3 regions of the Nocardia grenadensis genome follow, and region 3 is predicted to be linked to each of the others. Evidence: riboswitches for the same ligand, from Rfam matches in the RefSeq annotation. Region 3 holds a riboswitch; each other region holds the start of a gene.
What was found. A riboswitch is a leader RNA that binds a small molecule or an ion and turns the genes downstream of it on or off. The one in region 3 is predicted to bind S-adenosylmethionine.

Region 1 (10,473 bases), 1.3 Mb from region 3:
TATCTCGACGAAGGTGTCGGTCGAGCAATACCCCTACCGGCCGACCACCGTGCTGAGCTCGGTCGCCGACCTGGTCGGCCGGGTGCGCACCCCGTTCACCGAGGCGGCGGCGAATCCGCGGACCTGAGCGGGCGGGCGGGGCGGCGTCCGTGGACGGGGCCTGGTCGAGGGTGAGCCCTGAAGGTCGAGATGCGGGCTTGTTCGTGAAGGTGCTGTGTCTTTGGCGCCGCCTCCGGCGGCGCGGGGTCGAGGCCCCCTTGGTCCCACCGTTCAGGCCTCGGGACTCGCGCTTCGCGCATGCGCTTCGAGGCCTGAACGGTGGGACGGGCCTCGACCCTTTATGAGCCTCGCTGAACTCGGCGCCGAGCGGGTGCGGCCGATCGCAAAGGCGGTCGGGCACGAGGTGGGTGGGGCTGGAGCCCTGACCGCCGGTCAGGGTGCACCTACCGGCGATCCACTACCTCGAAGCGATCAGCTCAGTGCCTGGTCCAGGTCGCCCAGGAGATCTTCGATGTCCTCCAGGCCGATCGAGACCCGGACGACCCCGTCCGAGAGGCCGATGCTCGCGCGGCCTTCGGAACCCATGGCCCGGTGGGTGGTGGTCGCCGGATGGGTGATCAAGCTTTTCGCGTCGCCCAGGTTGTTGGAGATATCGATGATCCGCAGCTTGTTCAGCACCTCGAAGGCCCGCTTCTTCGCGAGATCCGCGGTGGCCGCGAGTTCGAAGGTCACCACGGTGCCGCCGCCGCTCATCTGCGCGGCCGCCAGCTCGTACTGCGGATGCGATTCCAGGAACGGATACCGGACCCAGCTCACGGCGGGATGCTCCTCGAGGTAGCGCGCGATCCGCAGCGCCGAATCGGTGGACCGACGGACCCGCAGCGGCATGGTTTCCAGACCCTTGAGCAGCGTCCAGGCGTTGAACGGGCTCAGGGCGGGTCCGGTGTGGCGCATGAGCGTCTTGACCGGGCCTTCGATGTACTCGGCGGTGCCGAGGATCGCGCCGCCGAGTACCCGGCCCTGTCCGTCGATGTGTTTGGTGCCCGAGTAGACCACCACGTCGGCGCCGAGTCCGAAGCCGCGCTGTAGCAGCGGGGTGGCGAACACATTGTCCAGGACCACCTGCGCGCCCGCGGCATGCGCGAGCTCGCAGACCTTGCGCACGTCGACCAGGGTCTGCATCGGGTTGGCCGGAGTCTCGAAGAACACCGCGGCGGTGGGTTCGGACAGCGCCGCTTCCCACTGGTCGAGGTCTTCGCCGTCGACGAATACCGTTTCGACACCCCAGCGGGGCAGGATCTCGTTGCACACCACGAAGCAGGAGCCGAACAGGCTGCGCGCGGCCACCAGCCGGTCGCCCGCCTTCAACAGCGCACCGAGGGCGACGAAAACGGCGGCCATACCGCTGGCGGTGGCGAAACAGGCTTCGGCGCCGTCGAGCAGGCGCATCCGTTCCTGAAAGGTGGTCACCGTCGGGTTGCCGTAGCGGGAGTACACGTAGTGCGGGTTGTCCCCGGTGAACGCGGCCTCGGCCGCTTCGGCACTGGCGTAGACGAACCCCGAGTTCAGGTACAGGGCCTCGGAGGTCTCGTCGAATCCCGAACGGCTCAGACCGCCGCGCACACCCAGTGTCGCCGGACCGACGCCTTCGGGTAACGGCCGTTCGAACGAACCGCCGCCGATCACGACTGCCGCCAGGGCAGTCCGTGGGCCCGCCAGCCGGCGCCGCCGCGATGCCCGAGTTCGTCCAGCGGACCCTCGAAACCGTCGCTGATGTTGTAGGAGGGTGCGATACCCGCGGCGGTCGCGGCGTCGGCCGCGTGCGCCGAACGCTGCCCGGAGCGACACAGGAAGAGCACGGGCGCGTCCGCGGGGCGGTCGGACAGGGCGCCGCGCAGCTGGTCCAGGAATTCGGTATTGCGGGTGCCGGTGCCGTCGACCCACTCGACCAGCAGTGTCGGCTTGGCGATAGAGCTGGTGTCGGGTACTCCGACGAATTTCCATTCGGCTTCGGTCCGCACATCCACCAGGACTGCGTCCGGATTCCCGGTCAGCAGGTCCCATGCCTGCTGCGGGCCGATATCCCCTGCGTAATTCATACGTGGCACCTCCTGCGAAACCGCACTTGCCGCATCCGATCGATGCGCGCCAGGTCGTCACCCGGAGCACCCCACCGCGGAGGAGGGTTGCCGACCAGCGAGCCGGGGCTTGGCACTGGTACTCATGACCCAATCGAAAAGATTGCCCGGCGCAGTCGGGCCGTGTCAAACGTCGGTTGACGCCTTCGGCGAGCTCAGCCGGCCGGTTGGTTGCACACCTTCCAGTCGCCGTCGGACTGGAACAGCCACCAGGTCGCGGTCCGTTCCTCGCCTTCCACACGGCTGGTCACTTCGATATTCGCGGTGTCGCCGGTGATATGGACGGGGCCGAATCTCGTGATCTCGATATCTTTCCCGGTTTCGCCGGGTTTCAGCTGTCCGGCCAGCGGGGAGCGGGCGGGCACGAACCCGGGACACACCGCTTGGCGGGGCGGTTCGGGCCCGTAGCGGTTGCTCACATCGGCGAACTCCCGGACCGCTCCCGCTATCCGGTCGGAATCTGTGACATTTTTCTCAGCGGGCGCCACCAGGCCGGCGATGAGTACACCGACCAGGACCAGGGCCGCGACCGCCGCGGCCACGACGAACGGGGTGATCGAGCGCGGTCGCTCGTCGTCGCCCGATTCGGTGGCCGGCTGCTCGTCGGCCGCTCCGGGATCGCTCATACCGACGATCATCCCTGGTCCCCGGATCGCACCGTGCCCGCACCCCGATAGAATCGCGGGTGCGGCGGGTACCGCAGCACAGCGCTACCCGCGAAGACGTGGGACGACCAACGGTGAACAGCCACCCACGGACGACGCGAAGTAGGTGCATACGAGCCGCGCGTCAAGTTAGCCTAAGCTAACAACAACGCCAGTGATTCTTTCGACCGATAAGGGTGCGCGTAACAGATGACCGAGCAGAAGGAAGCGAACCGCCCGCTTCGGATCGCGATCGTCGGAGCCGGGCCGGCCGGTATCTATGCCGCCGACGCGTTGATGAAATCCGATGCGGACGTCTCGATCGATCTGTTCGAGCGGATGCCCGCCCCGTTCGGACTGATCCGCTACGGCGTGGCCCCGGACCACCCGCGGATCAAGGGCATCGTCACCGCCCTGCACAAGGTGCTGGACAAGGAGCAGGTACGCCTGCTCGGCAATATCGATTACGGCACCGATATCACGCTGTCGGATCTGCGTCGTTTCTACGACGCGGTGATCTTCTCCACCGGCGCCAACGCCGACCGGGCGCTGCCGATTCCGGGTATCGACCTGGACGGCTCCTACGGCGCGGCCGATTTCGTGTCCTGGTACGACGGGCATCCGGACGTGCCGCGCACCTGGCCGCTGGAAGCGGAGAAGGTCGCGGTACTCGGTGTCGGCAATGTCGCCCTGGATGTGGCGCGGGTGCTGGCCAAGACCGGTGACGAACTGCTGCCGACCGAGATCCCGCCGAACGTGTACACGGGCCTGAAGAACAACAAGGCCGTCGAGGTGCACGTATTCGGCCGTCGCGGTCCGGCGCAGGCCAAGTTCACTCCGCTGGAGCTGCGCGAGCTCGACCATTCCCCGACGATCGAGGTGATCGTCGATCCGGAGGACATCGACTACGACGAGGGTTCGGAAGCCGCGCGGCGGCATTCGAAGCAGGTCGATATGGTGGCCAACACCCTCGAGCAGTGGGCCATCCGCGACCAGGGCGATCGCCCGCACAAGCTGTTCCTGCACTTCTTCGAATCGCCTTCGGAGATCCTGGGTGAGGACGGCAAGGTCGTGGGTCTGCGTACCGAACGCACCCAGCTCGACGGCACCGGCAATGTGAAGGGCACCGGCACCTTCAAGCAATGGGATGTACAGGCCGTCTACCGGGCTGTCGGTTACCTGTCGCAGAACATCTCCGAGCTGCCCTTCGACGATCAGGCCGGGGTGATCCCGAACGAGGCCGGCCGGGTCCTGGTCGACGAGAACGCCGACGGCGCCACCCGCTACCTGCCCGGCACCTATGTGACCGGCTGGATCAAGCGCGGTCCGGTCGGGCTCATCGGCCACACCAAGGGTGACGCCAATGAGACCGTCGCCTGCCTGGTGGACGACAGCACGGATTTCGTGCCGGCCGAGAGCCCGGAGCCCGAGGCCGTGCTGGAATTCCTGGAGGGCCGGGGCATCCCGTTCACCACTTGGGCCGGCTGGTACCGGCTCGACGCGCACGAGCGGTCCCTCGGTGAGCCCGAGGGCCGTGAGCGGGTCAAGGTCGTGGAGCGTGAAGATATGTTGCGCGCGAGCGAACCCCACAAGGTCTGACCTATCGTCCGCTGCTCGGCGATCCGTGGTCGAGAGCAGCGGACGCCCCGATCTATCAGGCATGCTGTAGCAGTGTTCGACGCCCATGTGCACATCATCGATCCGCGTTTTCCGCTGATCGAGAACGAAGGCTACCTACCGGAGCCCTACACCGTCGCCGACTATCGACGGCGGATGTCCCGGTTCCGGCCTTCCGGCGGCGCGGTGGTGAGCGCTTCGTTCCAGAGCAACGATCAGAGCTATCTGCGCGCTGCTCTGTCCGAACTCGGTCCCGGCTGGGTCGGGGTGACCCGGCTGGACCCCGACGCCTCCGACGCCGAGATCCTCGACCTGCACGAGGCCGGCGTGCGCGCGGTCCGGTTCAACCTCAAACGCGCGGCCGCGGATATCGCCAGTATGACCCGGCAGGCCCTACGCGCCTACGAGTTGGCGGGCTGGCATGTGGAGATCTATGTCGACGGCCAGATGCTGGCCTCGCTACAACCGGTGATCCTGAAACTGCCGAAGGTGTCCATCGACCATCTCGGAATGTCCGAGGAGGGTCTGTCCTATCTGCTGGACCTGGTCGACCGGGGTGCGCGAGTGAAGGCGACCGGTTTCGGGCGGGTCGATATGGATGTCGCGACGGCGCTGCGCCGGATCCACGCGGTCGATCCGGCGGCGCTGATGTTCGGCAGCGATCTGCCCGGCACCCGCGCGGGCCGGCCGTTCCGGGAATCGGATGTGGAGCTGATCTGCGATGTGGTCGGTACCGATATGAACGCGGTGCTGGAGGACAATGCCCGCGCGTTCTACGGACTGCCCGCGATCGACCGCACCACCGAGGACCCCACTCCCACCCTGCCGCTGTTCGTGCCGCCGCGCGACGATCGGCTCTCGGCGCACGACGGGACGACGCGGCCACTGCCCATCATCCAGAAGCGCCCCGGTCCGCGCTGACTCGTCGCCGCCGATAGCCGCGTGCCCGGTTGCGGATCACGAGTTACCAAGGTGCCGAAGTATTCTCGTCACGGTGAGCAAGGCCTGGAGTGCGGCGTACGGCCGGCTGGTCTCCCGGCTGAATGCGGCGGTCGACCGCACGGCTCGGCTGTTGCACCGAGATATCTCCCACTGCGCGGCCCACCCGTCGAAGACCGCGGCCGATCTTCTGTCCGAGCAGCAGCTTCGGGCCGCCGCGCTACTTCGCGGGGGGCTGCGCGGGGAACACCGATCGCGCGGCGGCGGACGCGGCTCAGGCCGCGATCGCGCCGCCCACCCACACCCCGCTCGCCAGCAACGCGCCCAGCAACTCCACCAGGATCGAGAGGCCGACACCCTTGATGGCGTGTTTGCTCGACACCCACGCCTGCCGCTTGTCGGGGAGCCGCTGTAGTTCCGAGACGTACACGCCGACCACGGAACCCACGAAGAGTCCGAGCACCGGGATCACGAAGAACCCGACTATGCCGGCGAGGCCGCCCAGCAGCAGCGTCCGGTTCGGCACTCCCGCTTCTTTCAGTTTCCGGCCCGGCCAGGTGTACTTCACGACCCCGGAGACGACCAGCAGGACGGTGCTCACCGCCAGTACCGCCCACGCTGTCGTCCCGCCGGTGACGAAGGCCCAGACGGCGATCGCCCCGAAGATCAGGATCACCCCCGGCAGAATCGGCACCACGATGCCGGTGAGGCCGACCAGGATCACCAGGCCGACAACAATTTCTCCCCAAGCGCTCACAGCACCAAAGTAGCCCGGATCGGAGGCGGTCGCCGGTCCGGCGGACGGGGCACCGCCTGTTGCGGACCGGGCGAGAATACCGCCGGCCGCGACGAGTTCGCGCATGCCGGAGGCCGAATGCCGATCAGGACGGATCGCCGGTGGCCAGGATGCGGGCGGTCAGGGCCAGTACACCGGCGCGGTGGCGAGGGGCGCCGAGCATATCGGTGATCTCGGGGCGCATGCCCGCGAAGATCGCCGGCGCCAGGAATTCGGTGTCGGTTTCGGGGATGATCTGCGCGATCAGGTCGGCCCGCAGGGTACGCCCGAAGCCGCGGCGGCCCACCGCGCATTCGAGGCCCGTACCGCGCTCGGCAAAACCATCCTCACCCTCTGAGCTGATAGGTCTCCACTGCTAGACCTCATTGTCCACCCAGTGCGGACTGGCGCCCGACTGACGCACCATGGATAGTGCACGCGGCCCCTTCCCGACCTCGCGACCGAGAGTGCGGATGAGTTCGCCGGTCGTCTCCGTCACAAGGCCGGAACGGTTCACGGGCGGCTCCTCTCGGCGCCGGGAACCGGTGCTCGGGGACTCGCCACGGGTGGCGGGTTGCCGTCCCGAGCGCACCGTAACCGACACCGCCGGTCCGCTCTCCCGCGTCTCGACCGGCCGAGATCATCGACCGTCGTGCTCGGAGCCGCCGAGTTCCGGCCGTCCGGTGGTCGCGCGAGGCGTGTTCGGGGCCGTGGCCGTCCCTCGGTGCCACGGGAGCACGTTTCCGGAAGCCGGGACGGGAGGGGCGGGCGGATGATGGGCCGGCCAGTAAACGAAATGTGGAGGTAGTGATGCGGCCGGTGGTACTGCTGGGGGCAGCAATTCTTTTCGCGGGAATGGGTCTGTACGCGCTCGCCGTACCGGCAAGGCTGACCGCGCCCTTCGATATCGCCGTGACCACTGCGACCGGGCGCTCCGAGGTCCGCGCGGTGTACGGCGGGTTCGGGCTCGCGGTCGCCGGTGCGCTCGGCTGGGCGGCTCTGGCCACCGGGGAACTCGGCCGGGGCGTAGTGCTGGCGGTGGCCGTCGCGCTCGCCGGGATGGCCGCCGGCCGGGTCGTCTCCCGGATACTGGACAGTTCGGTCGCGTTCTATCCCATCTGGTTCTACTTCTGGGTGGAGGCGGTCGCGGCCGCCGCACTGATCGCGGTCGCTTGACGGTTGCGCGGTATATGCCGGGCCGCGGGCCGTCGACCGGCCGGGCGGCGATTACCACTCGGCGCCGACGCCCCCTGCCCGGGTGGCGATCTCAATTCTGGCGTGGCAGGAGTTCGGTGATGGGTGCATCGGCCGGTACGCCGTAGTGGTCGCCCGCCCGGGCCTCGTGATCGGTGGTCGTGCCGGCCGGTCGGCATCGGTGGAGGCGAGTATGTCGAGGGTGCCGGCGCGTGGCGGAAAGGTCCGATAGGACCGGACGCGCCGGCGGTTTACCTCCGAATACACCGGGGAAATCAGGTGATCGGCCACCTGCGCGGCACCGATGCGCGCGAGAGTGGCGGGAGCCATCGTTCCGAGTGCCGAATTCGTTACACATTGCGCCCATCCATTTGCCAATCAGCGGCGAATACAAGATGGATGTGTCATAGCTTCAAGCCATAACTGCTGTTGGGGTGCTATATGAGGTCTCGCCCATCGGCTGTCGGGGGCTTGGGGGAGAGCGCAACCGCAAGAGTCCGAGCGGCCGCTCGGATGGACAACGAAATCAGAGAAAAGAGGATTGACATGGGTCTGCTCGGTGGTCTGCTCGGTCTCGTCGGTGGCGTCGTCACGGGCCTCGCCGGTGTTGTCGGCGCCCTCGGCGCCGCCCTCTTCTGAACCGGTCGCCCTGTCGCCGGATGTGCTCGTGAACACTGCACCTGACGAGTATTTCCGCGCGGGCGAATTCGTTGTGGGGTGCCCGTTCCGGTCCGTCACTGCGCGGTGACTGCCGGGGCGGGTATTCCGGTGTAGCAACTCTTTCCGTGCCGGGACACCGGAAGCGTCCCGGTGCGTTCGCATTCGCTGTGAGGAGTTCAGTTGCTTCTGAGTGTTGTGGGACAGCTCGTCGGCACAGTGCTGGATCTCGTTATCGCGCTACTCGTTCCCTGACCGGCCCGCGCGAGGTCGATTGTCGCGCGGCGCTGTCCGGGGTCGTGCCGTTCTGATCAATTCGGAGGTCTGGATGAGCCGCGCCCGCACGGTATCCGAACGAGTGTCCCGCGCTCTCGCCGGTGCGGTGACGGTGGCGGTTGCCGCGCTCTCGATCGGACCACCCGCGGTCGCCGGAGCCCAGGACGGCGTCGAAGTGGCGCTGGCCGAAGCCGGGGGCTGTCCCGGTTTCTTCGTGCTCGGCGTGCAGGGGACCGGCGAATCCACGCCGAACTCCCCGGTGGCCGCGGATGCCGGACTGCTGTCGCAGGTGCTGGGTCCGTTGACCGAAATATTGAGCGGACCCGCCGTCGGCCGGGCCTATGTTCCCTATCTGGCCGGTTTCGGCGGCGCGCTACCCGGTGCCACCACGGCGCCGTATTCCGTCTCGGCGAGTGAGGGGCTGAGACGGTTGCGCGATATGGCGGCCGACGTCGCCCAGCGCTGTCCGGGTTCCCAGCTGGGACTGATCGGTTACTCGCAGGGCGCGCACGTCGTTTCGATGTTCGCGCGCGAGGTAGGGACCGGCCGAGGCGCGGTGTCGGCCGGTCGGGTCGCCGCCGTGGCACTGCTGGCCGACCCCACCCGTGCCCCCGGGGCGGCGGTGTTCCCCGGACTGCCGGAGGCCGGGCGTCCGGAAGCGGCACCCGGTACCACGGGTGCGGAACTGGGCGCCCTGCCGGAGTTTCCGCAGCATCCCGCGCCGGGCGGCGGTATCGGGCCACTGCGTGATATCGCGCCGGACTTCGGGGAACTCACCGGACGGGTCGCCTCGCTGTGCCTGCCCGGTGACCTCGCCTGCGACGCCCCCGCCGACGCCCCGCTGCTGCACATGGTGGTCAACATCCTCGGCCAGGCCGAACTGCTCCCGTCGGACCCGGCGGCGGCACTGGCATCGATCGGCGACGGTTTCTCCTCGACACTTTCGCGTACCGCGACCGCGGTCGTCACCCACGATCTGCGCGGATACTCCCTGGGCACCCTCTCGCTGACACCTGAGAAACCGCTCGGCGTCCGACTGGCCGAAGCCGCCGACCCGCGCTCGGACAGCGAACCGCAGACCCGCGAAGCGCTGCTGAAACTGGGTACCAGCGCGCTCAACACCCTGCTGGCGATCATCGGAGTCGCCCTCGAACCCGCCGAGGTCGCCGGTATCGCCACTGCGCCCGACCCGCTGACCGGTGTCGAACGGGCCACCGACGCGCTCATCGCCGCCGTGCGCCGCCCGCTACCGCGGCGCACCATGTTCAACCTGGTCAGCAAGATCTTCAACGCGCTCGGCCAACTGAGCGCCGAGAACGCCGAACTCCTCGACCCCGGGCTGTGGCTGCGCTATGCGGATACGGTCCGCAAACACGGCGACTACTTCCACGCCGGCTACACGGCGGACGGCCGTCCCGCCGCCGACCTGGTACTGAAATGGTTCACCGCGGTCGCCGAAGACCTCGCCACCAATCGCATCCCCGAACCGTCCCCAGCGCAACCGGCGCCGGCCGTCCCCGCCCCCGCTGCGCCCGGTCCCGCGCCCGCGCCGCAACAGCCGATACCGGCCCCGCCCGTTCCCGAGCCCGATATCCGCAATGTCGCGGTCGGCACCGTATCACCCGGTACGCGAGGGGCGGCCGACGCCGCCTCCCGACGACCCCTGCACGGCCTCGCTCCGTATCTGCTCGGGCTGGTGCTGTTGGTGGCGGTCTCGGCGGGTGCGTGCGGCGCGATCGGCGTCGCGTATCGGGCGCGCGGTCTGCGGTGGGTGGCGATCGCGGCCCGCGGTACCCGATGCGACGGCCATCGGCGGTCGGCCGGATTCGTCCGGCGGGACCGGGCGCGGGACAGGTCCCGCCAGCGCGGGCCAGGACATCCGCCCACGAGCGGCCGCCCCTAACGGTCCTCCGGCCAGCGCCCGTCTGCCTTCGCCGATTCGATGGCCGCGTATCCCGGCTGCCGCATCCGGCCCGCGGCCGCCAAACTCTCCGCCTTGCCCCGGTTGATCGCCGACCACGGGCTCCTGGGGGTGCGCGGTGAATAACGCTGGAGGTAGTACTCGGCGTCGAAGGCGCGGCGGTGGCTGTCGATCCAGCCGTAGCAGAGGGCGACGTCGAGGGCTTCGGTGATGGTGACAGTGGGGACGGGCGCGTTCTTCTTGGCGATCTTCAACCAGATCTCGGTGGCGGAGGCGTGGTTCGCCGAAAGCCACCTCTCGTAGTCCGCGGCG
Region 2 (10,473 bases), 2.1 Mb from region 3:
TAGTGGCGTTCCCCGAACGGAATCCGGGGCCGGTGGGTTCGTGGCCGGGGGCTCCGGTGGTATCGGACGGGCCGTGGCCGAGCGCCTCGCCGCCGACGGGATGACCGTGGTGGTGCACTACGCCGGAAACGTGGGCCGGGCCGAGGACGTCGTCTCCGCCGTCCACGGCCGCGGTGCTCCGGCTCCAGCAGCCGGGCTATGCTGCCTAAGCGGCCACCAAGGGCGCGGTCGAGGCGATGACACTCATTCTGGCGCGGGAGTTGCGGGGTCGCGATGTGACCGTGAACGTGGTCGCCCCGGGTCCGACCGCGACGCCGCTGTTCCTCGACGGCGAGGACGCGGACACCGTCGACCGGATCGCCCGGATGTCTCCGCTGGAACGACTCGGCGAACCGGCCGATATCGCGGAAACGGTGGCTTTCCTCGCCGGACCGGCCCGGTGGGTGAACAGGCAGGTGCTCTACGTCAACGGCGGGGTCGCCTGAACTTGCCGGCGAGGCGCGCCGACCGGATCGAGGGAGGTGCGTCCGGGGTTTCCGGTCGTACAACAATGACGAGCCGCCGGTGGACCGGGGCCGGTGTTCCGGCGCCCGATTTCGATCAGGCTGAGCCGACCCGTCGCGCCCGGTGCCGCGTGGGTGATCAACTGACCGAATGAGCTATGCCCCCTACGACCTGACCTATACCGCCGCCGAGCAGCGTTACGAGAAAGTCCCGTACCGCCGCAGCGGCAACTCCGGCCTCGACCTGCCCGCGTTCTCGTTCGGACTGTGGCAGAAGTTCGGTACCGACTACCCCTTCGCGACCCAGCGTGAGATCATTCTGCACGCCTTCGACCTGGGTATCACCCATTTCGACAATGCCGATCGCTACGGTCCGCCGCATCGGGCCGCGCAGAAGAACTTCGGCCGGGTGCTCGCCAAGGATCTCGCGCCTTACCGGGACGAGCTCATCCTGTCGACCAAGGCCGGGAATCCGATCGGGCCGAGCCCGTATCTGAAGGGCGGCTCCCGCAAATCGCTGCTCACCTCGCTCGAGCACAGCCTGCGTGATCTCGGCACCGATTACGTCGATATCTTCTACCACCACAGCCCCGACCTCGGGACTCCGCTGGAGGAAACGGTGGGTGCGCTGGTCGGCGCCGTACAGCAGGGCAAAGCGCTGTATATCGGAATCTCCAACTATCTGCCCGACCGCGCCCACGAGGCCGCCGAACTGCTCCGGGCCGCCGGTGTACCCCTGCTCATCCATCAGGCCCGGTATTCGATCTACGACCGCCGCCCCGAACAGAACGGGCTGCTGGACACCGCGCGGCGCGACGGGTTCGGCGCCATCGTCTATTCGCCGCTGGCACAGGGGTTGCTGACCGACAAGTACCTCGAGCGTATCCCTGAGGATGCCCGTGCGGTCGACAGCACCTTCCTGTCGCCGGATGCCATCGACGAGACCTATCGTCGCCGCACCGCCGAACTGAACAAGATCGCCGCGGCCCGCGGGAAGTCGCTGGCCCAGCTCGCGCTGCAGTGGGTGCTGCGGCGGCCCGAGGTCACCTCGGCGCTGATCGGGGCGAGCAGCACGGCCCAGCTCGACCACAATCTCGCGGCGCTCGAGTTCCCGGAACTCACCGATGACGAGCTCGCCCTCATCGACGAGCACGGCATCCACGGAACCGGGTTGGATCTTTGATCCGGTGCGCCCTGCTCGGTCGCGGAGCAACGGCAGGAGCCGGGCGCCCCGGCGCCGGATCTCGAGCAGGTACGGGGTATCGGACAGCACGAAGTGGGGTGATGCCGAGATCCTGTAACGGCGCAGCGATTTCGCGACGTCCTCGCAGCACCCATCAGCCACGTGGTGCCCGCGCCGCCGACGGTGCCGGGGCGGTGTAGAGGTTTCCGGGCCACGGACCCGATCACGATGATCCGAAGTGCCGAAGCGAGCGGTATCCCGATTCGAGAACAGCTGGAGCACAGCGGATGCGCGGACCGCGAAGGACAGGTGGGTTTCCGGGCGGTGTGTACGCCGAGCCGGCGCGGGTGGAACGGATGGATCGTGGTCGAGTTGACAAGCCGGTGGCCGTATGCCAACCTCGCACCAGGTCATGAGTGCCAGCGTGAAGCCCCGGCTTGCTGGCCGGCAACCCTCCTCCGCGGTGGGGTGCCCCGGGTGACGACCTGGCCGCTGCTCGACCGAGCACGGCAAGCGCGGACTCCGCCGAATCGAAGCCCGGAGTCCCTCCATCGAAGGGATTGCGTGATGACCGCTGTTCTCGACCTCACCTGTGCTCCCGCCCGCGTCTCCGGCGACGACCTGCGGGTGCCGCTGGTCCAGGGCGGTACCCGTACCTACACAAACTTCGACTACGCGGCCAGCGCCCCGGCCCTCGCGCAGGTCACCGCACGGGTGGGCGATCTGCTGCCGTACTACGCGAGTGTGCACCGCGGCGCGGGATATGCCTCGCGTATCTCCACCCGCTGCTACGAGGCGGCCCGCGAAACGGTCCGCCACTTCCTGCGCTGCGCCGCCGACCAGGAGGTGGTGTTCACCCGGAACACCACCGACGCGCTCAACCTGCTCGCCGCCTGCGTACCCGGCGATACCGTGGTTCTCGATATCGAACACCACGCCAACTTCCTGCCCTGGGCCGGGCGCGGCCGCCGGGTGGTGCCGGCCGCCGGCACCCTCGCCGAGACCGTCGACCGTCTCGCCGCCGAACTCGGCGCGAAACCGGCGGCTCTGCTCGCGATCACGGGCGCGTCCAATGTCACCGGTGAGGTGCTGCCGCTGACGGAGCTGGCCGCGCTCGCCCATCGCCACGGTGCGCGGATCCTGGTGGACGCGGCCCAGTTGGCGCCACATCGGCGTATCGATCTGTGCGCCACCGACATCGACTATGTGGTGTTCTCCGGGCACAAACTGTACGCACCGTACGGTGCCGGGGTGCTGGCCGGGCGCCGCGACTGGCTCGACGCCGCGCCGCCGTATCTGGCCGGCGGTGGCGCGGTCACCGAGGTCACCCCGGATACCGCGGCCTGGGCGGCGGTGCCGCATCGGCACGAGGCCGGTTCACCCAATGTGCTGGGCGCCGCGGCGCTGGCGGCCGCCTGCGAGGCGCTCACTGAACTCGCCGGTCCGGCCGCGGCGCACGAACGGGTGCTCACCGACCGGTTGCGCACCGGACTGACGGAAATCGCCGGTGTCCGATGCCTCCGGATCTTCGGCGACAGCACCGACTCTGTGGGCATCGTCGCCTTCACCGTGGACGGTTTCGAACCGGGCCGGGTCGCGGCCTATCTGTCCGCCGAACACGCGATCGGCGTGCGTGACGGCCGCTTCTGCGCCCACCCGCTGCTGGCTCGGTTCGGGCTCGATGCCGCACTGCGCGCCAGTATCGGGCTCGGCACCGGCGCCGATGATGTGGATCGGCTGCTCGACGCCGTACGGACTTTGGTCACGGCCGGGCCGCAGTGGGATTATGTCTGCTCGAACGGCCGCTGGGATCCGGTCCCGGAGACCCGTCCCGGCCTGACCGCGGGCCCGGATACCGCGGCCGCCCCGTGCACGGCGTGACCCGCCGGGTGCCGTGTCAAGAAGAGATAGGTACCCAATGATGTCCTGCGGTTTCGCCGGATTCCCGCATCGATCCCGAACCGACCGGAGTGAGCCGAGATGACCGTCGACATCGACACGATGACCGACCCGGCAGATGTGCACGCCGCGCAGCAGGTGTTCCGTACCGCGATGGTCGGCATTCCGCCGATCTCGGCGGAAGCCGCCGACGCGCTGACCGAACCCGGACGCACCCTCGGCGCCCGGGTCGGCGGTGAACTGGTCGGGACGGCGAATTCCTACACCAGCTGGCTGGTGGCGCCGGGCGGGGCACGCCTGCCGCACGCCGCGGTGACGCACGTCGGTGTCCTGTCCACACACGCGCGGCAGGGGATCGCGACCGCATTGCTGCGCCGCCAGCTCACCGAGATCGCCGCCCGCGGGGAGGTCGTCGCTTCACTGCGCGCGACCCAGGGGGGTATCTACGAACGGTTCGGATACGGCGTCGCCGGCTCGTCGGCGCGCTGCGAGATCGATGTGCACCGGGCCCGCTTCCGCGAGACCGTACCCACCGCGGGACCGGTCCGGCTGCTCGCACCCCCGGACAGCTGGGAGATACCCGCCAAGATCTACGCGACCGCGGAGGTGACGTGGACCGCGGCGATCGATCGCCCCTCGTACTGGTGGCGGTTACAGGAGCTGTTACGGGCCCGGGGCCATGTCGCCGTGCACGGCGAACCCGGTGCGGAGGACGGGTTCGTACGCTATCGCGCCGCCGAGTCCGCGGAATGGACGCGCGGTCCACGACGGACGGTGGTGGTCGACGATCTCGTCGCGACGACTCCCGCCGCCTTCACCGGTCTCGTCCGTCACCTGCTCGGCGCCGATATCGTCGACGCGGTCGTGCTGTCCGCGATCTCGCCCGACACTCCGCTGCGGCACCTGCTGATCGATGAGCGGGCGGTCCGGGTCACCGATATCCGCGACGAGACCTGGTTGCGGCTGGTCGATGTCCCGGCCGCGCTGGCCCGGCGAACCTATCGGCCCGGCCGGCCGCTGGTCGTCGCGGTCACCGATCCGATCCTGCCCGCCAACACCGGCAACTACCGGATCGGGGACGGCGGGGTCACCCGGGTGGACGAGCCCGCGGACCTCGGTACCGACGTCGCGGCGTTGGCGGCCGCCTACCTCGGTGGCACCCGTTGGCGCCACCTGGTGTTCGCGGGCCGCGTCACCGAGCACCGGCCCGGCGCCGCGGCGACCGCGGACGCGCTGTTCGAGGTAGACGAGCACCCGTTCAGCGGGACGTACTTCTGACCGCCTCCTCGCTCCGGCCGGCCGCGTAGTGCGCGGCGATCTCGTCACTGGTGGTAACCCATACGCCGGGATGCTCGACGATGTAGGCCAGTGCTTCGTCGAGGTACCGGGCCCGGAACGCCTGCCCGGTGACGAAGGGATGCAGGGCCAGGGCGAGGACGCGGCCGCTCGTTTCGGAGTCCGCCCACAGCCGGTCGAGCTGATCCCGCACGATCCGGACGAAATCGGGGCCGCCGAGCCCGGTGCCGAGGAACAGGGTGTTGTCGTTCAACTCCACCGAGTACGGCACGCTGAACAGGCCCGGGACGCGCAACGGGTAGGGCTGGTCATCGTTGGTCCAGTCCAGGACGTAGTCGACGCCGAGTTCGCGCAACAATGCCGGAGTGCGGAAACTCTCGGAGAGCGCGGGGCCCATCCAGCCGCGCGGTCGCGTCCCGGTGCCGCGTTCGATGGTGGTGAGCACATCCGCGAGGTAGGCGCGCTCGTCCGCCGCGGAGATCTCGGCCTGGAGGACGGAATTGTTCCGGCCGTGTGCCAGCCAGGCCCAGTCACGGTCCCGGCCCGCTTCGATGAGGCGCGGGTAACGGTCGACCACGTCGGAGTTGAGCAGGGCGCTGGCCCGGATACCGTGCCGGTCCAGCGATTCCAGGATCCGCCAGAACCCCACCCGGGGGCCGTAATCGCGCCAGCCGTAGTTGAGCGGATCCGGGACCTGCCCGGCGGTCCCGGCGAAGATACTGGTGGAGGGCCGGTCCACCCGATAGTGCTCGATATTGAGTCCCACGTAGAACGCCACGCGTGCACCGCCCGGCCACCGGATCGGCTCACGGTCGACGATGGCGCTGTAGTCGAACAGTTCGTTGTCCATTCGGCTATGGTCGAAGCATCACACAGATGTGAAGGTCAAATTGTTCGGGTGAGGTCGGTGGAATGCGGATCGCGGAACTGTCACGGCGCACCGGCACGTCCCGCCGGTTGCTGCGTTACTACGAGGAACAGGGTCTGATCGCCGCTCAGCGGTGCGCGAACGGCTATCGCAGCTACGACGAGCGGTTCGTCGACCGGGTCCTGCAGATCCGGGGACTGCTCGACGCCGGGCTGCCGACCCGGATCATCAAACAGATTCTCCCGTGCCTGGACAAGCCGCGGTCCATCTACTTTCCGGACGCGACCCCGGAAATGCTCGCGACCCTCGAGGGCGAACGGGACCGGATGAGCGAACGGATCCGCTGCCTGGAGCGGAACCGGGACGCCGTCACCGAATACCTCTGTGCGGTACGCGAATACGGTGGCCAGCGGGTGTAGCGGCCGCAACCGGTTCCGGGATCGCTTCCGGCATATCACGGGAGACTGCGTGCGGACGGGTACGCTCCGATGCTCGTGAGGACGTCACGGATACTGCTCGCCGCCGGTGTCGCCGTGCTCGCCTGGGGCGAGTGGGTGAACTGGAGGTCGTCGCGGCGGCTCGTCGGGTCCGCGACCGGCGCGAGCGAAGCGGTCGTCGTACTCGGGTTTCGCAATGCGGCACCGACGGTCAATGCGCTGAACAGATGGCGGGTGCGCGCCGGACTGCGCTCCTGCGACACCCGGCTCGACACCTGGATGGTCTTCTGCGGCGGCGCGGTCGTGGGCACGCGGCCCGAAGCCGAATTGATGGCCGCCTATGCGCGGGAACGCGGCTGGTCCGGCCCGGTCGCGCTGGATACCGCCTCGCGGAGCACCCGGGAGAACATCGAGAACGCCATCGCGCTGATCGAAGCCGCCGATCGGATCAAGATCGTATCGAATCCGATGCACGCCGAGCAGGCCCGGCGACACCTGGCCGTCCTGCGCCCCGACCTCGCGGACCGGCTGGTGCGCGGCGCGGAATACCGCTTCGGCGAGTGGACCCTCCTCAAACCGCTGTTCGCCATCGTCGGATACACGAAGCGGGGCCGGGTATCTGTGCCATTCGCGCGGTAGCCCCTCAGCGGGGCGGGATCACTCGGCGAGGCGGCGTTCGATCGACTCGACCTTGGTGTTGAGCGTATTCGTCCGGCCGGGCCGGATATCGGCCTTGATGACGATGCCGCACCGATCGGATTGTGCCAGCACCGCATCGGTCGCCGCCTTGATGACGCCCATGACCTGATCCCATTCGCCTTCGATCTCGGTGAAACTGGCGGCGGTCCGGTACGCGAGTCCGCTGTCCCGGATGATCCGGACCGCGGTGGCGACCTGATCTCCGACGCTCTCGCCGGAGCCGATGGGGGTGATCGAGAAAGCGGCGAGCATATCGTGCTCTCCTTGTTCGTCGGGGAGGATGGCTGCGCTGATCTTCTATACCGTACGCAGGTCCGGGGGAACCACGCCCTCACCACGTGGCGGGTCGGCCCGCCGGCGCAGTCGTCACCGGCCGACCCGGCTGCCGCCGTTGGACCGTCACACCGGATCCGCGTCGAGGTCGCGGTCGCGTCGTGTGGTCGGGCTTCGGGGTGCGGGCGGTCGCCACCGGGTGATCGCGACTCCCGCGAGGCACAGAACTCCGCCGGCCAGTGCCAGTGGGCGGGGCACCTCGCCGAGGAAGAGCCAGGACATCACGACCACGAGCGCCGGTACCGCGTAGGTGGTGGCGCCCACCTGTCCCGCGGTCATCCGGGCCAGGGCGTAGGCCCAGGTGGTGAAGGCGACAGCAGTGGGGAATACGCCGAGGTAGATCAGACCGAGCGTGGCCGGCAGCGGCGCGGCGGCCGCTTCACCGATCAAGCGGCCCGTGAACGGCAAGCACGCCACCGTACCCACCACACATCCGCCGGTGGTCACCTGCAGGGCCGAGGCATGCGCCAGCGCGGGCTTCTGGACGAGCACCGCTACTGCCCAGGCGATGGCGGCCGTCACACACAGTACGACGCCGAGCACGGTGGCCGCGCCCGCGGAACTGGACAGTCCCACCACGGCCGCGCCGGCGAACGCCACCGCGATACCGGCCATGAGCCGTTTCGGGAAACCTTCGCCGAGAAAGAGTCCACCGAGCAGCGCGATCATGACCGGGCCGGTATTGATCACCAGCGCGGCGGTACCGGCGTCGACATACTGTTCGGCCCAGTTCAAGGCCACCATGTAGACCCCGAACCACAGCACTCCGGAGACGATGATCCCGCGCAGGGCCGAACGCGGGGGGAGGCCGGTACCGGTCAGTAGCAGCAGCGCGACCAGAACCACCGAACCCGAGGCCAATCGGCCCAGCGCCAGCGCGCCCGGCGAGAAATCCGCTCCGGCGGTGCGGATGACGACGAACGCCGAGGCCCACAGGACGACGGTGACGGCCGCGGCGAGCAACGCGCGCCCCCGCCCGAGAGACAACTCGGTCATATGTCGAACGTAGTGCGCCCGCCACCCCTCGATCCAGACAATTTCTGGTTTGCGAGCGCAAGTTTGAGAAAACATCGAACGGCGGCCCCCGGTCCGGGCGTACGACGCCAACTGTGTTGTGGTGCTGTGCGACTCGTATGCGGAGGTGGTGCCGCTTCGGATCCGCGTGACCGGGGGATCCGACCAGGTCATGCGTTCATTCGGCGGCGAACGCCTTGTGTGTGTAGTGTCTCCAGGGATCTGAAACACGTATGAACGGGCAGGGCGCATGAGCGGAATCGATGGATGTCTGGAACGGATCATGGACATCCCCGGTGCGCGCAGCGTGACCTTGGTGGACGGGGCGAGTGGGCTGGCGGTGGCCGCGGCCGGCCGGCACGAAGTGGTCGATCAGCACGAGGACGCGGCGACCACCACCGATGTGGTTCGTGCGGTACTCGGCTGTCCGGCGCTGACCACGGGCCCCACCGGGGACGACGTCGACGAGATCATCGTCTGCGGGACCGGGGGATACCACCTGCTCAATCTGGTGGACGGTGATTTCGGCGGTCGCCTCTTCGTGCACGTCCTGTTCGACGAGGAGTCCGGCAATCTGGCGATGGCCCGGTTCCGGTTACGCGGCATCCTCGCCGAACTCGCCGAGGACGGTCATGCGCGTTGAGCTCGCGGACGAATTACAGCGATTGGAAGACGAAGGCCGGACGGGTGTCCTGCGCGTAGGTGACGGGGAGTTCCATCTCGCCGACGGCGCCATCGCCTCCGCCACCTGCTCACGCACCACCGGGCTGGACCGGTTGGTGGTCGAGGCCGGAGTGGCCAGTGCCGAGGACTGGGAGCGCGCGGATACCGGTGATCCGGGCCCGCTGCTGGGCCGGCCGCTGCTGGAAACCCTGGCGCTGCTCGCCGTTTTCGACGCCGCCTATTTTCTGCTACCGACACCGGTGGAGCCGCAGTTCCGGCCGGCCCCGGCGCACTGGCTGTCGGCCGTCTGCACCATCCGGCCGCGAGCGCTGGTCCGCGAATGCGCGCGCCGCGGTGACCCGGATTCGGGACCGTGGCCGGCGGAACTGGTCGACCGCGCCGCGGTGGTGCCGGTCCGCCGGATCCGGCGGCGCCGAGTGCTGCTCACCGGCGGCCAGGCCGAGGTGCTGGCTGCCGCCGACACCCGCCGCAGTGTCACCGGGATCGCTCGGGAACTGGGCCGCACTGCCTACGGCTGTCTGGAGACGGTGCGCGATCTGACCGTGGCCGGGTTGATCGAACCACCGGTGGGCGCACCGGCTTCCGAAGCCGGCTCGCCCGTCACCGGAGCGGAACCGCCGCTGCGGCGCCGGGTCCGCCACGCCACACCGGTGCCCGACGGAGACGAGTGGGAACCGGTGGATGAGGAACTACTCACCCGGCTTCGAGCGGCTCTGGAGGACCTCGCGTGACGGCGCGCAAGAATCTGCTCGGTGAACTGATGGGAAGGCTTACCAAGGTGCCGATGACCGTTTCCGACCCCCACGCCGCGGTGATGGCGGAACTGCGCGCGCTGCGCGAACGTGTACCCCGGCTCACCGGGTCGCTCGTGGCGTCCAGCGACGGCCTGCTGGTGACGCACGATCTCCCCGCGCATATCGAACCGACCGGGATGGCCGCGCTGGCGGCGGCCCAGCTGTCGCTGTCCGATCGGCTCGCCCACACGGCGCAGGGCGGCGGGTTCCAGGAGGTCGTGGTGAACGGCACCGGGGGACACGTGGTGATCTACGCGGCCGGCTGGGCATCGTTGACCGTGCTCGCGGCCCCCGAGGTGAATATCGGCCGGCTGCACCTGGAATCGCGGCCGGTGGCGCGCCGGATCGCCGAACATCTTTCCGCCGTGGCGAAGGACGCGCGGTAACGGAAGAACGCAGTAGCAGAAAACCATCGAGAGGAACGACCTATGTCCGATATGGATTTGGCACTCAAGGACATGATGTCGATCGACGGCGCCCTCGGCGCGGCCGTCGTGGATTACAACAGCGGTATGGCACTGGGCACGCTCGGGAGCTCGAAAGCGCTGGACCTCAATGTGGCCGCCGCCGGCAACACCGAGGTGGTGCGCGCGAAGCTCCGCACGATCGAACAGCTGGGCCTGCAGGAGGACATCGAGGACGTCCTCATCTCGCTCAGCAGCCAGTACCATCTCATCCGGCCCATGACCGGCCGCAAGTCGAGGGGCCTGTTCCTGTATCTGGCCCTCGACCGCGGCCGGGCGAACCTCGCGCTGGCCCGGCA
Region 3 (10,473 bases):
CCGACGTCTTCGTCCTGCTCGGCGAGGATTTCGCGCACCGCGGCAACTGAACCTTTCCCCGCGGGCCGATCAGACGCGGACGGGGACCGCGGTCAACCCCTCCGGCGCCCCCTGTAGCACGACCCGGAACGCCACCTCCCGCGAGATCCAGAATTCCGCGCATTCGGCGAGCACCGAATCGAACCACTCCCGCTCCTCCGGCACGTCCGCGAGCAGTTGTTCGGCATCACGGACGGCCACCACATAGCCGGTGGCGTCCCCGAGCAGGTCCTCGAGGTTGAACAGGCATTCGTCGAACGCGTCCTTGTTCGGCCGGAAGTAGTACGGGAACTGCAGGGCCGCGGCGAATTCGTCGAACAACGCCGCCACCGTGCGCATCCGGCTGCCGCGGACTTCCCGCACCCGGTAGCCGGCGGGTGCGCCGTAACGCACCCGGCTGAACTCGGCGGCGTCCACGGCCGCCGAACCGACGGCCGGCGGCGCGGCGGCAGCCGTGGTTCCGTGGCGTGGCAGGGTGAGGAAATCGGCCAGCAGGAGAGGTTCGGCCATCAGCGCATCCTGGTGAAGCTGTCGTAGTGGTCACCGGTGTACCAGGCCGAGCCGTCGCTGCCGGTGACGATGCGTTCGGCGTCGCGGGACTGCCCTGGTTTCTTCGGGTTCACATCCCACTCCTGGTACCTGACGGCCTTGCCGGCGGAGTCCGCGGCGGGCAACCGGCCCTCCCGGTTACCGAACGGAACACCGCCCTTGGTTCCCGGCGCGTTCGCCGAATCGGGCCAGCGCCCGGCATCGATCTCCACGAGTGTCGCGTAGGCACGGTCGGGCACCCCGGCCACCTTCGACACCACCGGGGCGTCGGACGCCGTGGGTCGGCCCGGCGCGGGCTTCGGCGCGACCGACGTGGCCGCCGCGGTCTCCGACCGCGCCGCCACGGCGGTGGAATTGCTGTCGTCCCCGCCCTGACTGCTGAGCAGGGCGACCACGACGGCCACCAGTACCGCGCCCACCGCCGACAGGACCTTCACAACTTTCGCACGCACGACTACCCCTTCATCGATACTGGACCGTGACCGGAGCATGGTCCGACCAGCGTTCCGCGTAGGTCGCGGCACGTTCGACCACCGCCTGCTTCGCCCGTTCGGCGGCCTGCGGTGTCACCAGCTGGTAATCGATCCGCCAGCCGGTGTCGTTGTCGAACGCGCGCCCACGATACGACCACCAGCTGAACGGGCCGTCACCCTCCGGGTGAAGTTCCCGGACGACGTCGACGTATCCGGCCGCCAATTGCCGGTCCAGCCAGGCGCGTTCGGCGGGCAGGAACCCGGATTTCTTCAGGTTTCCCTTCCAGTTCTTCAGGTCTCGTTCGGTATGCGCGATATTCCAGTCGCCCGCGATGACGAAAGCACCGGTGCGGGTGGACATCCGGGCGGCGAGTTCGTCGAGGAACCGGTACTTCTCGTCCTGCCGGGGCGTATCCGCCTCTCCGGTATGGACGTACACGCTCGCGACGGTCACCTCGTCGAAGTCCACCTCGAGGTAGCGGCCCGTGGCGGCGAACTCACTGTCCGGTTCGATCCCGACCCGCACCGACCGCATGGGCCGCCGCGCCAGCACCCCCACCCCGGCCCGCCCCTTGACCCCGGGTTCGGCGTGGGCGAGCGACCACCCGTCCGCCAGCGCGGGCGCGAGCGCGGCGGCCACCTGGGCATCGTCGGCACGCGTTTCCTGCAGGCAGACGATATCGGCCTCGGTGCGGGCCAGCCAGGCGAGTAGCCCCTTGCCGGCGGCCGCCCGGACCCCGTTGACATTGACAGTGGAAAGGATGTACGGCACCGATCGACCGTACAATGACAGGTCACCGCTACTTGCCAGGAAGGGGTGACGGCATCGATGTCAGGCACCTCCGCAACCGCAATACCCGAGCCGGTCAGGGCCCTGCACCTGGGTTCGGGCGCACCACTGCTGCTCCTCCACGGTGTTCTGCTCTCCCCGCACTGCTGGGAGCGGACCGCCGCCCTCCTGGCCGCCCGCTGTGAGGTCTTCGCCCCCGCCCTGGCCGGGCACTGGGGCGGGCCGGAGTTCTCCGAGGGCCGGTACTCCGCCGCTACCCTCGCCGACCGGGTCGAAGCGCAACTGGACGATCTCGGCTGGCGGACCTGCCATATCGCGGGCAATTCCCTGGGCGGCTGGGTGGGGTTCGAACTTGCCCGCCGCGGCCGGGCCCGCACACTCACCGCGATCGCCCCGGCCGGCGGCTGGAAGACCCCGTCACCACTCCAGATCCGCGCCGCCGCCAAGATCGCACCGATGATCCCGGTCGCCGAAACGCTCCGGCAGCTGGGCGATTACCCGACGCGGAGCCGGATCCTGCGGTGGGCCATGGCATACCTGCTGACCAGGAACACCCGCGCGGTCTCCCACGCGGATATCACGGCGGTGATCCTGGCCGCACTGCACTGCCCGGCGCTGCCCGAACTCACGCTCGGCACGCTGCGCGGGCCGTCGCTGGCGGATATGTCGGATATCTCCACCCCCGTCCGGCTGATCCTCGCCGATTCCGACCGTGTCCTTCCGCCCCGGGTGCACGGTGGCCGGTTCCTCCGTGAGCTGCCGCCGTCCGCGGACCGGATCATGCTCAGCCGGGCGGGGCATGTGCCCATGCTGGAGGCTCCCGAGCGGATCGCGAATCTCCTCGCGGAACACATCTACGCCAGCCGCGACCATCTGCGCGCTGTGTGATTCCGTGCGCCTTCGGCGCGCGGGGTCGAGGCCCTCGCAAGACGCGGCGCCGGAGGGGTGGCCGCTCCACGCGACGGGGGTGGTCCACGCAGCGATCACACCGCCGGGCTCAGCTCCGCAGCGTGCTCAGTTCCCGAGGAGACCCTTCGCTACGTGGGTCACCTGGATCTCGTTGCTGCCCGCGTAGATCATGAGCGATTTGGCGTCACGGGCCAGCTGCTCCACCCGGTATTCCGACATGTAGCCGTTACCGCCGAACAGCTGCACCGCCTCCATCGCCACCTCGGTGGCGGCCTCCGACGCGTACAGCTTCACGGCCGATGCCTCCGAGAGGCTCAGCGGTTTACCGGCCCGCCCGCGCTCGATGATGTTGAACACCATGTTCTGCACATTGATCCGGGCGACCTCCATTTTCGCCAGTTTGAGCTGGATGAGCTGGAAGCGGCCGATCTCCTGGCCCCACAGCTTCCGGTTGCGGGCGTAATCGGTGCACAGGCGCAGGCATTCGTTGATCACCCCCAGCGCCATGAATCCGATACCGACCCGCTCGGCCACGAAACTGGATTTGGCGCTCTCCCGGCCGTCGCCGCCGCGGTGCTCCTCGGTTTCGCCGAGCAGCCGGTCCCGGCCGAGCCGGACGTTGTCGAAGAACAGCTCCCCGGTGGGCGAGGCGTGCAGGCCCATCTTCTTGAAGGGTTTGCCCTGGGTGAGCCCCTCCATACCCGCGTCGAGGACAAAGGTGAGCACTTTGCGGTCGCGGGCCGGGGTCCCGTCGCCCTCGTCCAGTTTCGCGTAGACGACCAGGGTGTCGGCGAACGGACCGTTGGTGATGAACGTCTTCTGGCCGTTGAGGATGTAGTCCTCCCCGTCACGTCGCACGTAGGTTTTCATCCCGCCGAAGGCGTCCGATCCGGAATCGGGTTCGGTGATGGCCCAGCACGCGATTTTGCGAAGGCCGACGATATCGGGCACCCACCGTTGCTGCTGGGCGAGTGTGCCCCGGGAGAGGATGGTGGCGCCGCCGAGACCGGTACTCACCCCCAGCGAACTGCACAGACCCATACAGACGCCGGAGAGTTCACTGGTCAGCACCGCCATCATGGTCTGCTGATCGAAACCGCCGCCGGATCCGTCCTGGTCCGCCGCGGCCGGCTTCTCCGTCCCGTCGGCAGCCGCCTGTTTCGCCGCCAGCTGCTTGTTCAGCGCCTCCTCCGCCATGGCACCGATACCGAAATCCGCGTACAGCTTGCGCAGGATCGGATAGGGCAGCATCTCCCCGCTGTCCAATGCGTCCAGATGGGGGCGCACTTCCTTATCGATGAACGTCCGCACCGCGTCGCGGACCATCAGGTCGGTATCGGACCATTCGAACATCGTCGTCCTCCGGAATCACCAGCAGCATTACGGTGTAGATCACCGGGCGGACGCTCATGGCCCACCTTGTTGACAGCTTGCCAGTTCCTCGGCAGCGGCGTCGGGTTCTGAGAAATCTTGCTTCGCTATGCCGATGCCCCCACCCATATCGGGCAGGGGCATCGACACAGGCCGGGTGTCCTACTTCAGCGCGCGGGCCAGGTTGGCGTCCAGCGCGGCCAGGAACTCCTCGGTGGTGAGATAGCCCTGGTCCCCGCCGACCAGCAGCGCGAGGTCCTTGGTCATCTGCCCGCCCTCGACGGTCTTGATGACCACATCCTCGAGGGTCTGGGCGAAACCGATGACCTCGGGGGTGTTGTCCAGCTTGCCCCGGTGCTCGAGGCCGCGGGTCCAGGCGAAGATCGACGCGATGGGATTGGTCGAGGTCGGTTTGCCCTGCTGATGCTGGCGGTAGTGCCGGGTGACCGTGCCGTGCGCGGCCTCGGCCTCACAGGTCCGGCCGTCCGGGGTCAGCAGCACCGAGGTCATCAGGCCGAGCGAGCCGAAGCCCTGCGCGACCGTATCGGACTGGACGTCGCCGTCGTAGTTCTTGCAAGCCCAGACGTAGCCGCCCTCCCACTTCATGGAGGAGGCGACCATATCGTCGATCAACCGGTGCTCGTAGGTGAGGCCGGCCGCCTCGAACTGGCTCTTGAACTCGGCTTCGAAGACCGCCTCGAAGGTGTCCTTGAACATGCCGTCGTAGGCCTTGAGGATGGTGTTCTTCGTCGACATGTAGACGGGGTAGTTCTGCTGCAGCCCGTAGTTGAACGAGGCACGCGCGAAGTCCTCGATGGACTTCTTGAAGTTGTACATACCCATCACGACGCCGCCGTCCTCCGGCATCTGCACGACCTCGTGCACGATGGGCTCGCTGCCGTCCTCGGGGGTGAAGGTGAGGGTGACGGTGCCGGACTGGAAGACCTTGAAGTCGGTGGCGCGGTACTGGTCGCCGAAGGCGTGACGGCCGATGATGATCGGCTTGGTCCAGCCCGGTACCAGGCGCGGGACGTTGGAGATGATGATCGGCGCGCGGAAGATGGTGCCGCCGAGAATGTTGCGGATGGTGCCGTTGGGCGACCGCCACATCTTCTTGAGGCCGAATTCCTCGACCCTGGCCTCGTCGGGGGTGATCGTCGCGCATTTGACGCCGACACCGTGCTGTTTGATGGCATTGGCGGCGTCGATGGTGACCTGGTCGTCGGTTTTGTCGCGGTATTCGATGCCGAGGTCGTAATACTCGAGGTTCACATCGAGGTACGGATGGATCAGCTTGTCCTTGATGAACTGCCAGATGATCCGCGTCATCTCGTCGCCGTCGAGTTCAACGACGGTGCCTTCAACCTTGATCTTGGACATGGATCTTCGTGTCCTCCTAAGACTGGTGCCCTCATTGCACGGCCAGGCGAACACGCTTGTGAGCGGACCCCAGCTGTTCAACAGACAACGTATACATCCCGCGTTGTCCACGAGACGTCTGGTGTAACCAAGACGAGCGTACTGCTTGTGGCGGTGTCACGGTGCAGCCAGCCCCGGTCGTGAGATCTCACAGGGGTGAGACACGCCACAAGATTACCTGGTAGACCCATATGCCGATTTCGATCCGTATCGGCACCCGGCTACCATATTCGGCAGGTCATGAGCGCCAGCGCCAAGCCCCGGCTCGCTGGCCGGCAACCCTCCTGCTGCGGTGGGGTGCTCCGGGTGATGACCTGGCTCCCGAGAGCCGGGAGCAAGCGCACGTCAGGAGGTCGTCGATTTGTGCCGGTGCTGGTCGCGTTGACCGCGGCGTTCTCACGACTCGACGAGAAACCCCCCATTTTCTGGAGCACGATATGAGCGATCACAGTATTCGTGGTGGGACCGCTGCCGGAGCCACCTGCCGGCGACCGGCGGTCGCGTCCGGCGGCCTCCGCACCCTCTCGGCCGGATCCACAGCGATGATTCATACGCTCCGGACATCGGTACCGTTCGCCGGTTCAGCGGAAGCCCTCGCGTGAAGGTGGGCACCGAATCGACCACCGCCCGGCCGGTGGCCCAGTTACCGCCGCCCGACGGCACCCTCGGATATATCGATATCGGCGAACTCACCCTCGAGAACGGCGCCCGGCTGCCGCAGGTCCGGCTGGCCGTACAACGCTGGGGAGAACTGTCCCCGGACCTGGACAACATCGTCCTGATCGAGCACGCGCTGACCGGTGACTCGCACGTCTCCGGCGATCCCGACGACGACCACCCACAGGCCGGATGGTGGAACGGGATGGTCGGCCCGGGGGCCCCGATCGACACCGACGAGTGGTGTGTCGTCGCGACGAATGTTCTCGGCGGCTGCCAGGGCAGCACCGGCCCGGCCTCGCTCGCCCCGGACGGGGCGCCGTGGGGGTCGCGGTTCCCGGGGATCTCCATTCGCGACCAGGTCACGGCCGAACTGAAATTGTTCGATCTGCTCGGTGTGCCCCGGCTGGCCGCGGCGATCGGCGGTTCGATGGGCGGTATGCGCGTCCTGGAATGGATGCTGCTCGCGCCGCAGCGCTTGGCCGCCGCATTGGTCCTCGCGGTGGGGCCGCGCGCCACCGCCGACCAGATCGGCACCCAGAGCACCCAGATCGCGGCGATCACCAGCGACCCGGACTGGCAGGGCGGCGACTATCACGGCACCGGCCGCGCGCCCATGGCCGGGATGGGTGTCGCGCGCCGGATCGCGCATCTCACCTACCGCACCGAAGTCGAACTCGACAGCCGGTTCGCCAACAGTCCACAGGCTGGCGAGGACCCCTGGGACGGCGGCCGGTACGCGGTGCAGAGCTATCTGGAATACCAGGCCGAGAAGTTGGGCCGGCGTTTCGACCCGGCGACCTACGTGCTGCTCAGCGAGGCGATGAACCGGCACGATATCGGCCGGGGCCGCGGCGGCATCGCGGCGGCGATGGCCGCTGCCGAGGTGCCGTGCATCGTGGGCGGTATCGATTCCGACCGGCTGTACCCGCTGCACACCCAGCAGGAACTGGCCGACGGACTGGCCGACTGCCGGCATTTCGAGGTGATCTCCTCGCGGGACGGCCACGATGCGTTCCTCACCGAGGCCGCGGCCATCGGCAAACTGCTGGTCCAGACGATGAACCTGGCCCGCGCCGGGCGCTGAGCACCGGCGCCCGGTGCGCTCAGCCCACGCCGAGGGTGTTGATGGTCGCGGCGAGGAAGACCACGGCGCCGCCGAGCAGGGTCAGCGCGCCCACGTCGAACGGTTTGCCGCGGACCGCGAGCAGGCCGACCCGGGCGGTCGGCAGGCACAACCGGAACGCGGCCGCGATGAGGGTCGCGCCACCGAAGAAGAAGGCACCACGGCGCCAGCGATCCTGTGCGACGAGCACCACGGCGATCAGCACCACCACCGCCACCACGACCATCGGGAGATGGCAGCGTAGGAAACCGGCCCATCGGCTGCCGGTGCCGGGATCGTCGTGGGTCGGGCTCGCGGCGTCGGTCACGGGGGCGATTGTTCCAGATCCGGCCGATCAGGTCTGCACGAGCGGTTCCGAATGCCGCAGAGCCGGGGTCACGAGGCCCCTGGCCCGCGGCGCCGGAGCCGACGCCATGAAATCGGCTCAGCGCAGCGCGGCGTTTTCGGCGAGTACCTTCTCCCGATGCCGCTCGCGCAGCGCGGCGTGGTGCGGGCTGCGCCGCACCACCAGGTAGGCCGCACCCAGCACTATGAACCAGATGGGCGTCACCAGCAGGGCCTGCAGGGTGTCGCTCTTCTGGGTGAGCGCCCAGATCAGGAATACGAAGAAGGCCAGCACCGCCCAGACCGCCGGCACACCGCCGGGCAGTTTGAACGTCGACGCGGCGTGCAGATGCGGCCGCCGCTTCCGGTAGACCAGGTAGCTGACCAGGATCATCGTCCAGACGAACATGAAGCACAGCGATGAGATGGTGGTGACCACGGTGAACGCTTCGACGATCGACTGTCCCGCGTAGAGCAGCACCACCCCGATCAGCAGGAACGCGCACGAGAAACGCAGCGCGTTGGCCGGGACCTTGCGCCGGGTCAGTTTCCCGAACAGGGCCGGGGCGTCGCCGTCACCGGCCAGGCCGTACACCATCCGCGAGGTCGAGTAGATCCCCGAGTTCGCGCTGGAGGTGGCGCTGGTCAGCACCACGAAGTTGACCACGCTCGCGGCGATACCGAGCCCGGCCAGGGCGAACATCGCCACGAACGGGCTCTCATCGGCCGAGACCTGCCGCCACGGGGTCACCGCGCAGATCACGATCAGCGCGCCGACATAGAACAGCAGGACACGCACCGGGATCGAGTTGATCGCGCGGGGCAGGGTGCGTTCGGGTTCCTTGGCCTCGGCCGCGGTGGTGCCCACCAGCTCGATGCCGACGAAGGCGAAGACCGCGATCTGGAATCCGGCCACGAAACCCATGGGTCCGGTCGGGAAGAAACCGCCGTCGTTCCACAGGTTGGCCAGCGAGGCGGTGCTGCCGTTGTCACCGGTGAATCCGGTGATCACCATTACCAGGCCGGTGACGATCAGCGCACCGATGGCGATCACCTTGATCAGCGCGAACCAGAACTCGGTCTCACCGAATGCGCGCACCGTGGGCAGATTGAGGACCAGCAGGACGACGATGCAGACCAGCGCGGGTATCCACAGCGGCAGATCCGCCCACCAGTAGGACACGTAGCCGGCGATGGCCACCACATCGGCGATTCCGGTCACCACCCAGCAGAACCAATAGGTCCAGCCGGTGAAGAAACCCGCCCAGGGGCCGAGCAGATCACCGGCGAAATCGCTGAACGACTTGTACCCGGAGTTCGACAGCAGCAGCTCCCCCATCGCCCGCATGACGAAGAAGAGGAAGAAGCCGATGACCATGTAGACGAGGATCACCGAGGGGCCGGCGAGCGAGATCGTCTTACCCGAGCCCATGAACAGGCCGGTGCCGATCGCGCCGCCGATCGCGATCAGCTGGATATGTCGGTTCGCCAGCTGGCGGCTGAGCTTCTCCGGGCCGGCACCCGGATCACGCGCACCGCTCGCGTCGTCGGCTGGATTACCGTGGCCCTGCAGCACGGCCATATTTCTCCCTCCGGAATGAATCGGACAGCCCATTCGAGCACCGGAAGCGGATTCCCGCAGAGTGGGCGGCCCTACGGTACGCCGCCGAAATCCGTGCCGTGCGCGGCCCCCGCATCACGTCGGTGATCGCATTGGCTGTGGTCAGGGCGTCGCGACGGGCGGTATCGCCCGCACCGGCGACCTCTCCGGCACCCTTGTGGCCACCGCTCGATCATCCGGTTCGATCACCGCGGCGCCGCCCCACCTGATTGACTGGTCGGCTGTGTTCCGATTGATGTTCCATGAACCTCGCATACCGGGTAATACGGGCAATGCCATCCGGCTCGCCGCCGGCACGGGCAGTGAGTTGCATCTGATCGAACCGCTCGGCTTCGATATGTCGGAGGCGAAGCTGCGCCGGGCCGGACTGGACTATCACGACCTCGCCTCGGTGACAGTGCACCCGGATCTGGCGACCGCGTGGAAGCAGCTGCGACCCGAGCGGGTGTACGCGTTCACCACCCGGGCCACCACCGCGCACACCGAGATCGCCTACCGGCCCGGCGACGTATTGCTGTTCGGCGCGGAACCGACCGGCCTACCGGCGAAGGTGCTCGCCGATGAGCACATCGAAGCCGAGGTGCGCATCCCCATGCTGCCCGGCCGGCGATCGATGAACCTGGCCAACGCGGCCGCGGTCGCGGTGTACGAGGCGTGGCGGCAGCACGGGTTCCCCGGAGCGGTTTGACCCGGCCCCTCGCCGATCAATCGGCGATCTCGAAGCGTTTGCGCCGGGAGGTCGCCCCGCCGGTGAGCCGGACCGCGCTTTTCGGGACGCCGAGATGCGCGGCCACGAGTTCGGCCGCGGCCCGGTTCGCCTTCCTCTCGGTGGCCGGCGCCCGCACCCACAGGTGCAGCGTGCCGTCGGGCAGAATTTCGACCAGCGGGCCCTTCCGGCTGTTCGGGGTGAGCACCGCGCGAACCGTGGTGGGCAAGCCTCAGGCCCGGTCCGTCTCCGGGTCGTCCGGATCGACGGCCTCGTCCGCTCCCGTCGCCGTCCGACCCGTGCCCTTCCCCGTCTCGTCCGCGCCGGTCGCCGCGCGGCCCGCATCCTTCTCCGTATCCGTCGCCGTCCGGTCCGTGCTCTTCACGGGCTCGTCCACATCCTTCGCGGTCTTGCCCGGCGCTGCCCCGGGTTCGGCAGCGGGCCGCGAGGTCCCGGGTGCCGGGGTCTCGACCCGCGCAGTCGAGTTTC

Region 1: another riboswitch for S-adenosylmethionine. It lies ahead of ACQPYS_RS27775 (rhodanese-like domain-containing protein); the one in region 3 lies ahead of metX (homoserine O-acetyltransferase MetX).
Region 2: another riboswitch for S-adenosylmethionine. It lies ahead of ACQPYS_RS14010 (aminotransferase class V-fold PLP-dependent enzyme); the one in region 3 lies ahead of metX (homoserine O-acetyltransferase MetX).

What each region holds. Positions count from the first base shown of each region.
Region 1 is NZ_CP192054.1:6,060,942-6,071,414, reverse strand. Features, by position in the region: gene ACQPYS_RS27785 (HAD-IIA family hydrolase) at 1-127, shown strand, start outside; gene ACQPYS_RS27780 (O-succinylhomoserine sulfhydrylase) at 472-1,686, opposite strand; gene ACQPYS_RS27775 (rhodanese-like domain-containing protein) at 1,683-2,099, opposite strand; SAM riboswitch class IV at 2,117-2,229, opposite strand; gene ACQPYS_RS27770 (Rv0361 family membrane protein) at 2,294-2,764, opposite strand; gene ACQPYS_RS27765 (FAD-dependent oxidoreductase) at 2,993-4,381, shown strand; gene ACQPYS_RS27760 (amidohydrolase family protein) at 4,454-5,320, shown strand; gene ACQPYS_RS27755 (DUF456 domain-containing protein) at 5,613-6,095, opposite strand; gene ACQPYS_RS27750 (hypothetical protein) at 6,220-6,420, opposite strand; gene ACQPYS_RS27745 (hypothetical protein) at 6,490-6,630, opposite strand; gene ACQPYS_RS27740 (DUF4345 family protein) at 6,924-7,289, shown strand; gene ACQPYS_RS27735 (cutinase family protein) at 8,293-10,143, shown strand; gene ACQPYS_RS27730 (YdeI/OmpD-associated family protein) at 10,140-10,473, opposite strand, start outside.
Region 2 is NZ_CP192054.1:3,068,671-3,079,143, forward strand. Features, by position in the region: gene ACQPYS_RS14000 (SDR family oxidoreductase) at 237-485, shown strand; gene ACQPYS_RS14005 (aldo/keto reductase) at 655-1,686, shown strand; SAM riboswitch class IV at 2,095-2,208, shown strand; gene ACQPYS_RS14010 (aminotransferase class V-fold PLP-dependent enzyme) at 2,254-3,567, shown strand; gene ACQPYS_RS14015 (GNAT family N-acetyltransferase) at 3,667-4,863, shown strand; gene ACQPYS_RS14020 (polysaccharide deacetylase family protein) at 4,844-5,731, opposite strand; gene ACQPYS_RS14025 (MerR family transcriptional regulator) at 5,794-6,168, shown strand; gene ACQPYS_RS14030 (YdcF family protein) at 6,238-6,825, shown strand; gene ACQPYS_RS14035 (MTH1187 family thiamine-binding protein) at 6,844-7,137, opposite strand; gene ACQPYS_RS14040 (DMT family transporter) at 7,285-8,214, opposite strand; gene ACQPYS_RS14045 (hypothetical protein) at 8,483-8,875, shown strand; gene ACQPYS_RS14050 (hypothetical protein) at 8,865-9,647, shown strand; gene ACQPYS_RS14055 (roadblock/LC7 domain-containing protein) at 9,644-10,096, shown strand; gene ACQPYS_RS14060 (hypothetical protein) at 10,139-10,473, shown strand, end outside.
Region 3 is NZ_CP192054.1:918,974-929,446, reverse strand. Features, by position in the region: gene ACQPYS_RS04060 (TetR/AcrR family transcriptional regulator) at 1-50, shown strand, start outside; gene ACQPYS_RS04055 (barstar family protein) at 70-549, opposite strand; gene ACQPYS_RS04050 (ribonuclease domain-containing protein) at 549-1,040, opposite strand; gene ACQPYS_RS04045 (exodeoxyribonuclease III) at 1,051-1,833, opposite strand; gene ACQPYS_RS04040 (alpha/beta fold hydrolase) at 1,891-2,739, shown strand; gene ACQPYS_RS04035 (acyl-CoA dehydrogenase family protein) at 2,866-4,113, opposite strand; gene ACQPYS_RS04030 (NADP-dependent isocitrate dehydrogenase) at 4,294-5,511, opposite strand; SAM riboswitch class IV at 5,787-5,897, shown strand; gene metX (homoserine O-acetyltransferase MetX) at 6,149-7,294, shown strand; gene ACQPYS_RS04020 (DUF3017 domain-containing protein) at 7,314-7,559, opposite strand; gene cycA (D-serine/D-alanine/glycine transporter) at 7,758-9,239, opposite strand; gene ACQPYS_RS04010 (tRNA (cytidine(34)-2'-O)-methyltransferase) at 9,502-9,966, shown strand; gene ACQPYS_RS04005 (DUF167 domain-containing protein) at 9,983-10,213, opposite strand; gene ACQPYS_RS04000 (DUF4349 domain-containing protein) at 10,217-10,473, opposite strand, start outside.